DNA from 3 places in the Ruminococcus sp. RTP21484sp1_RTP21277st1_D2_RTP21277_210401 genome. Region 3 is predicted to be linked to each of the others. Evidence: a T-box and tRNA genes for the amino acid it is inferred to sense, from the RefSeq annotation. Region 3 holds a T-box; the other regions hold tRNA genes.
What was found. A T-box is a leader RNA that pairs with one kind of tRNA and senses whether it is charged. The one in region 3 lies ahead of thrS (threonine--tRNA ligase), so its partner is inferred to be a tRNA-Thr.
Positions count from the first base shown of each region.

Region 1: it has a tRNA-Thr gene. The T-box ahead of thrS (threonine--tRNA ligase) is inferred to sense a tRNA for this amino acid. The anticodon was not compared.
Region 2: it has a tRNA-Thr gene. The T-box ahead of thrS (threonine--tRNA ligase) is inferred to sense a tRNA for this amino acid. The anticodon was not compared.

Region 1 covers NZ_JBCOMJ010000029.1:63,916-66,118, forward strand. Annotated here, with positions in the region: gene AB5706_RS17435 (hypothetical protein) at 1-328, opposite strand, end outside; gene AB5706_RS17440 (ureidoglycolate lyase) at 548-1,033, shown strand; tRNA gene AB5706_RS17445 (tRNA-Thr) at 1,162-1,234, shown strand; gene glgB (1,4-alpha-glucan branching enzyme) at 1,368-2,203, opposite strand, start outside.
Region 2 covers NZ_JBCOMJ010000015.1:76,169-78,371, forward strand. Annotated here, with positions in the region: gene AB5706_RS11440 (isopeptide-forming domain-containing fimbrial protein) at 1-1,045, shown strand, start outside; tRNA gene AB5706_RS11445 (tRNA-Thr) at 1,212-1,284, shown strand; gene AB5706_RS11450 (glutamine--tRNA ligase/YqeY domain fusion protein) at 1,540-2,203, shown strand, end outside.
Region 3 covers NZ_JBCOMJ010000002.1:7,212-9,414, forward strand. Annotated here, with positions in the region: gene thrS (threonine--tRNA ligase) at 1-1,083, opposite strand, end outside; T-box leader at 1,298-1,505, opposite strand; gene AB5706_RS01270 (YdcF family protein) at 1,578-2,203, opposite strand, start outside.

The DNA.
Region 1 (2,203 bases), on a different contig from region 3:
TAATGATCAGACTCAATCGATTGTCAGTGCCTGGTATCAATGCACTAAAGCGAATATCATAGGTTACTGTTCCTTCCGCTATGGTCGTATCTTCAGTAGATAGTCCTTTTATCAATTCGGGAGTTTCTTCATCCGGATATACTGGAATTTCAGAAACATACAAATCTCCTTCTATGTATTTCTCTGCAATTTCCTGTATTGCACACTCCCTGTACTCCTGCAGACAGCTTTTCATAATCCATGCAAGAATAATCTTGTTTGACAATAATTTCTTACATGCGTTATCATACGCTGCCTTTTCTCCTGCGGTAGAAAGCATTTTTGACAATTTGTTTGGTACTTTCATTCACCACAAGCCTTTCTTTATGAACTTTATCTACATTTTTATAATAACACATACTGCGTTCTTAAATCTATAAAACTTTTATTAAAAATATTAACTGCCTTTCTTTATTCACACTATCCATTTAAAGATATTTATTGAGCTTTTTCCAACACCATGATACAATAGCTTCAAGGGTTTTTACTACATTTGAGGAGGTTTACCATGAAAGAAATTACAGCTGTAAAAATTAATCCAACAGATTTTGCGCCCTTTGGCACCTACTGTTCCATGACTGAACCGGAAGGTTATCCTTTACAGGGCGAAATCCACAAATTTTATCCCGATCGTATCTCAGGTACCTGTATGGGAAGTATGGGATTTTCTCCCATTGCCGTACGCAAAGATGAGCGAATCGTTAAGATGGCAGAATACCACACAACCACCTGGGAAGGCATCGTAGCTCTGGATGATGATATGATCATTCATGTTGCTCCTGCATCTGCCGGTACGCCAGTCCCGGAACTTACAAAGGCCTTCCTTGTTCCCAAAGGATGTATGGTAAAGATCAATGCCGCTATCTGGCATTTATGTCCTCTGCCTGTAAACAACGATGTCCTTCATGCAATGATCATTTTACCGGAATGTACTTATGCCAATGACTGTACGGTAGTTGAGTTTGAGGAAAAAGACTGGTTTAAAATCGTATAATCAGAATTTTCACCCACGATAAATCAGAATTTTTACCCAAGATTTTCTTGACAAATGGCTGCTTATAACTTAAAATATCTTTTGTGTCTGATAAGTGTATAAATTTTTATACACTTATCATTCCATAAGCTGGAATAGCTCAGTCGGTAGAGCACTTCACTCGTAATGAAGGGGTCGTGAGTTCGAGTCTCATTTCCAGCTTTTTTTATTTGCATCAAATAGATATTCCTAATCTGCTTCGCTGCTTACTTATTGTAAAAAGATTCAAAAAGACTGCATTCCTCACATCTGAAATTCAGATATGTAAATGCAGTCTTTTTTGCTATTTTATTACTTATTTGCTATTTCTGTCTGCTTTGTTATTGTCATTTTTTACTGTGGCTCTTTTCTTCACTGTTTCTGCCTTTTTCTCTGCCTTGACAGCTTCTTCTACTTTCGTAGCTTTTTCTTCCTTTACTGACTTCTTTGCTGGAGTTTTTGCCTTCACAGTCCTTACCAGTTTTCCTACAGTCTTATCTTTCGCAGTCTTATCTTTCGCAGTCTTATCTTTCGCAGTTTTCGCTGCGGTCACTTTCTTCCTGGCTGGGGCTTTCCCGGGAGTGCAGCTGTAGATGCTTACACCAAGTGCCGGCAGTTTCACCTTAATAGAGTGCTCACGTTCGTCGCACTCTTCTGCTTTTGCTGTCTTCACACGAGAATTTACTACACCCTCGCCGCCGAATTCTACTGCATCGCTATTAAAGATTTCTTTATATTTTCCTGCAAAAGGCACGCCCACCTGGTAATTCTCGTAGGGTATTGCGGCGAAATTACAGATTACAAGCAGCGTTTCCTCTGGTTTCTCTGTCTTACGCAGGAAAGTGATCACATTCTCCTCGTATTTCATCAGCTGAACCCACTCAAATCCGTCATACTCATCATCCATCTGATAAAGAGCAGGCGAACTCTTATAAAGGGTATTCAACGCCTGAATGCATTTGGCAAGTCCCTCCGGCATATCAGTCCCCGGTGCCATCATTTTACAGCCAGGATGCACCATCATATAGGAATAAGCCTCTCTCACCTGTGCCAGCTTCTGCTTCTCATCTCCCGGAAGTTTCGCCATAAACTCATTCAGGCTTCCCACATCTCTGTTTCCAAGAGTCAGAATATAATGCTCAGAATATGCAT
Region 2 (2,203 bases), on a different contig from region 3:
GCAGGTATTTGAGGCGAATTTAAGCAAAACAGAGCCTGAAAAAGCGATCCTTGTCAGAAATCAGAAAATGCATCTGTACATCAAAAAAGTAACAGAAACGGAAGAAGCAGGAGGAAATCGTCCTCCTATTGAAGGCGTAAAATTCCGTTTATGGGAAAGCAGTGCAAATGCAGATTCGGCGGGAACAACATACACAACAAACAAAAACGGATTAATAAAATTGGAAGGGCTGTCACCTGCAACATATTGTATACAGGAGACAGCAGTACCTGCCGGATATGTTTTAGATAACACAGTTCATAAATTTACTGTGGATGCAAATGGATTGGTAAAGAATGAGCAAGGTTATACAATGGTAATTGAAAATCGTTATATAAAAGCGGAATTTTTAAAGACGGATAAGGTGACAGGTGAAGCTGTTGCAGGAGCTGTTATGCAGTTGACGGATAAAAGCGGAAAAGTGATCGACACCTGGACGTCCGGGAAAACTGCTCATAGGATTAATAAACTGCCAGCCGGAGAATATGTACTTACAGAAATAACAGCTCCTTCCGGTTACAAAAAAGGAAAACCGGTGATTTGTACGGTAAAAAGTACATCTGGAGTTCAGAAGTTCCAGATGACAGATGTGAAGATGGTGACTCTTACAATAAACAAAATTCTTCATGGAGATGAAATTGTCTGGGGACAGGGAAATCCGGCCTTTACATTCACGGTGAAAGGAACAGATCTGGATGGAGAAGAACGTATTTACTCTAAAACTGTGGAATTTACAAAAGAAAACACAGACACCCGGGCAGATGTAAGCAAAAGGGCTGTATTCGCACTTCCGGCAGGGAAATACCAGGTTCAAGAGAGTAAAGTTATGCGGTATAAACTGGAGAAAATTGACCAGGTAGTAAATGGAACTGTACAGGGAAATACTGTTCAGTTTGATCTGTCCGGAAATCAGAATGGGACCGCTTCCTTTACAAACAAGAAAAGCGGAGATGGCTTACTGACAGATACAGATTATGTGCGGAATATTGTTATTCCTGAAAAATGAAAAATGCAGTATAGCAGTACCTGCCAGGTTGCAGCGGCAGGTGCTGCAGCAAAGAATTTTAATTATTTTATATTTTTTGAAAAAATTTGAAAATAGGTGTTGACAATAAGATAACCTTCTGGTAATATAATCAACTGTGAGCGGCAGAAATGCCGGACATGAGAGTGCTGATGTGGCTCAGTCGGTAGAGCGTCGCCTTGGTAAGGCGGAGGTCACGGGTTCGATTCCCGTCATCAGCTCTTTTTAATCCCTGATTATATATCAGGGATTTTTTTGTGGCATAAATTAATATATTCTCATAGATAGGGATAAAAATCAATATTTTTGTAAGAAAAACTTTTAAAATGCACCTATTTATGATAAGATAAATCATCAAAGAACAGAATATGTTTGAGAAATTATTCCCGATACACATATTGAAGAAAATTTTTTAACATGCTCTGACAGATATTGGAATTTATGCTATAAAAGAGTTGATATCAGGAGGGAGAACCATGGAGAACGAAAAGGTTTCCAAAAATTTTATTGAGAATATCATTGATAAAGACCTGGCAGAAGGAGTTTATGACACCGTTCATACACGTTTTCCGCCAGAGCCAAACGGTTATCTTCATATAGGACATGCCAAATCCATTCTTTTAAATGCCGGACTGGCGAAAGAGTACAATGGTAAATTCAACATGCGTTTTGATGATACCAATCCGACTAAGGAGAAATCTGAGTTTGTTGAGTCCATTAAAGCCGATATCAAATGGCTGGGAGCTGACTGGGAGGACAGACTGTTCTTCGCTTCCGATTATTTCGGACAGATGTATGAAGCTGCAGTAAAATTGATTAAAAAGGGTAAGGCATATGTCTGCGATTTAACTGCGGACCAGATCAGAGAATATCGTGGAACTTTAAAGGAGCCTGGCAAAGAGAGTCCGTATCGCAACAGAACTGTAGAAGAGAATCTTCAGCTTTTTGAAGAGATGAAAGAAGGCAAATATGCTGATGGTGAGAAAGTTCTGAGAGCAAAGATTGACATGGCTTCTCCAAACATGAACATGCGAGATCCGGTTATCTATCGTGTAGCTCATGTAAGCCATCACAGAACAGGAGATACCTGGTGTATTTACCCGATGTATGATTTTGCTCATCCTATTGAGGATGCAATTG
Region 3 (2,203 bases):
ATGTACCAGACCAAGCTCACCCATACGAAGCGGCAGATCACGGTAAGAACGTGGTTCTGACTGGTATACAAGAATACCTCCCGGACAGTTCATTGGCTTGATTGCAAAATCCTGATCGTCAATTACAGTTGTATACATATTTTCTTTGTAATGATCCCAGTGTCCGGATGTCTCCCAAAGATGACGTGCCAGCATGATCGGTGTGGAAATCTCAACATATCCTGCTTTCTGATGGATTTCTCTCCAGTAATCAAGAAGAGTATTCTTCAGAACCATTCCCTTAGGAAGGAAGAACGGGAATCCAGGACCTTCGTCGCTCATCATGAACAGACCAAGCTCTTTACCAAGCTTTCTGTGGTCACGTTTCTTCGCCTCTTCCATACGGGTAATATATTCTTCCAGATCTGCTTTCTTTGTGAAAGAAGTTCCGTAGATTCTGGTAAGCATTTTATTCTTCTCGCTTCCTCTCCAGTAAGCACCTGCAATGCTGGTAAGCTTAAATGCTTTTACCGGTTTGGTTGTCATAAGGTGAGGTCCTGCACAAAGGTCAACAAACTCACCCTGCTGATAAAAGCTGATCTCAGCATCTTCTGGAAGATCTTCGATAAGCTCCACTTTATATGGCTCATTTTTCTCTTTGAAGAATGCGATCGCTTCTTCTCTGGATTTGGTAAAACGGGTAATCGGAAGTGCTTCCTTTACCACTTTCTTCATCTCAACTTCGATCTTTGCAAGATCCTCTGTAGTGATCGGGTTCTCGCTGTCAATATCATAATAAAATCCGTCTGCAATAGATGGTCCGATTGCAAGCTTTACATCCGGGTACAGTCTCTTGATTGCCTGTGCCATAATGTGGGATGTGGTGTGACGGAAAGCGCCTTTTCCACCCTCATCCTCAAATGTCAGGATGCTTAACTCGCAGTCCTTGTCAACTACATGTCTAAGGTCAACAACTTCTCCGTCAACCTCTCCTGCACATGCAACTCTTGCAAGGCCTTCGCTGATATCAGCCGCAATGTCGATAACGGATTTTGCTTCTGCGTATTCTTTTTTAGAACCGTCTTTTAATGTGATAATCATGATTCGTGTCTCCTTTTCTTTTTCTGAAACTGTATCCGGCAGGAAACTGTCTGATACGAAAAACGTATGGTAACGTTTGACTGAGCACTGAAAATCAAACATTTTCTGTACTCCCATGCAGGGACGAGACGAGCTGCAGTCTCCAAGGTCACACACAAACGTGGACTTTAACTCATTGCTCGTGAAAAACAAAAGCCCCTTACAATGCTCTCACACTGTAAGGGACGAATATACTCGCGGTTCCACCCTGCTTGCCATAGCATACGTATCTGTAAACCAGGCCACTTATTTGATGGTAACGGAATCACCGGACCGGATTAGGGCCACTCGGAGGTAGTTTTCAACTGTTTCCTGATAAGGCATTTCCAGCCGCCTGCCTCTCTCTGAAACATTCCACAGTTTACTCTTCTCGTCAACGTGTTTTCTTATCACTGTGTCCCATTATAGCCTTGGGTTTTGGGTTTGTCAATAATCTGCAAAATAAAGATGATAAAAAATTAGATATTTCCCCGAAGTTTTTCTTTTACAAGTGCTGCTACTTCCCGCACCACATAATGCACCTGCATAATAGGATCTGATACCGCCGCAATTCCATAAGGATGTTTATATCCCTGCTTTTCCGCCAATTTTACTGCCCGGTACACGTGAAAATTATTTGACAATATTCCCGTATTTTTCTTACTGCACCCGGTAAGCTCATCGGAAAATTTCAGATTTTCTTTCGTGCTTGTAGACTTCTCTTCCAACACCAGCCGCTCCTGTGAAATACCATGCGCTGTCAGATAATTCTCCATACATTTTGCTTCCGTAATATCCTCCCCCAAGCCCTGTCCGCCGGAAAGGATCAGCGTGGTATCTTCATTCTCCCTGGCATATTTCAGTGCCGCCTTCAGACGAAGCTCCAAAGCCTTGGATGGTACATCGCCTTTTACATGAGCACCTAACACAACTACATAATCCAGGTTCTTTTTCCCGGAAGACTTCATTCCGGAAATTACACGGCTGCAGATAAATCCAAAACAGACAATTCCGATCAGCACAGCCACCATGATCACAGTTCCCAGCCATCCAGGGAAAATTCCCGGATGATTTCTGCCATAGCGGATCAGTACTGCGCCGCCTT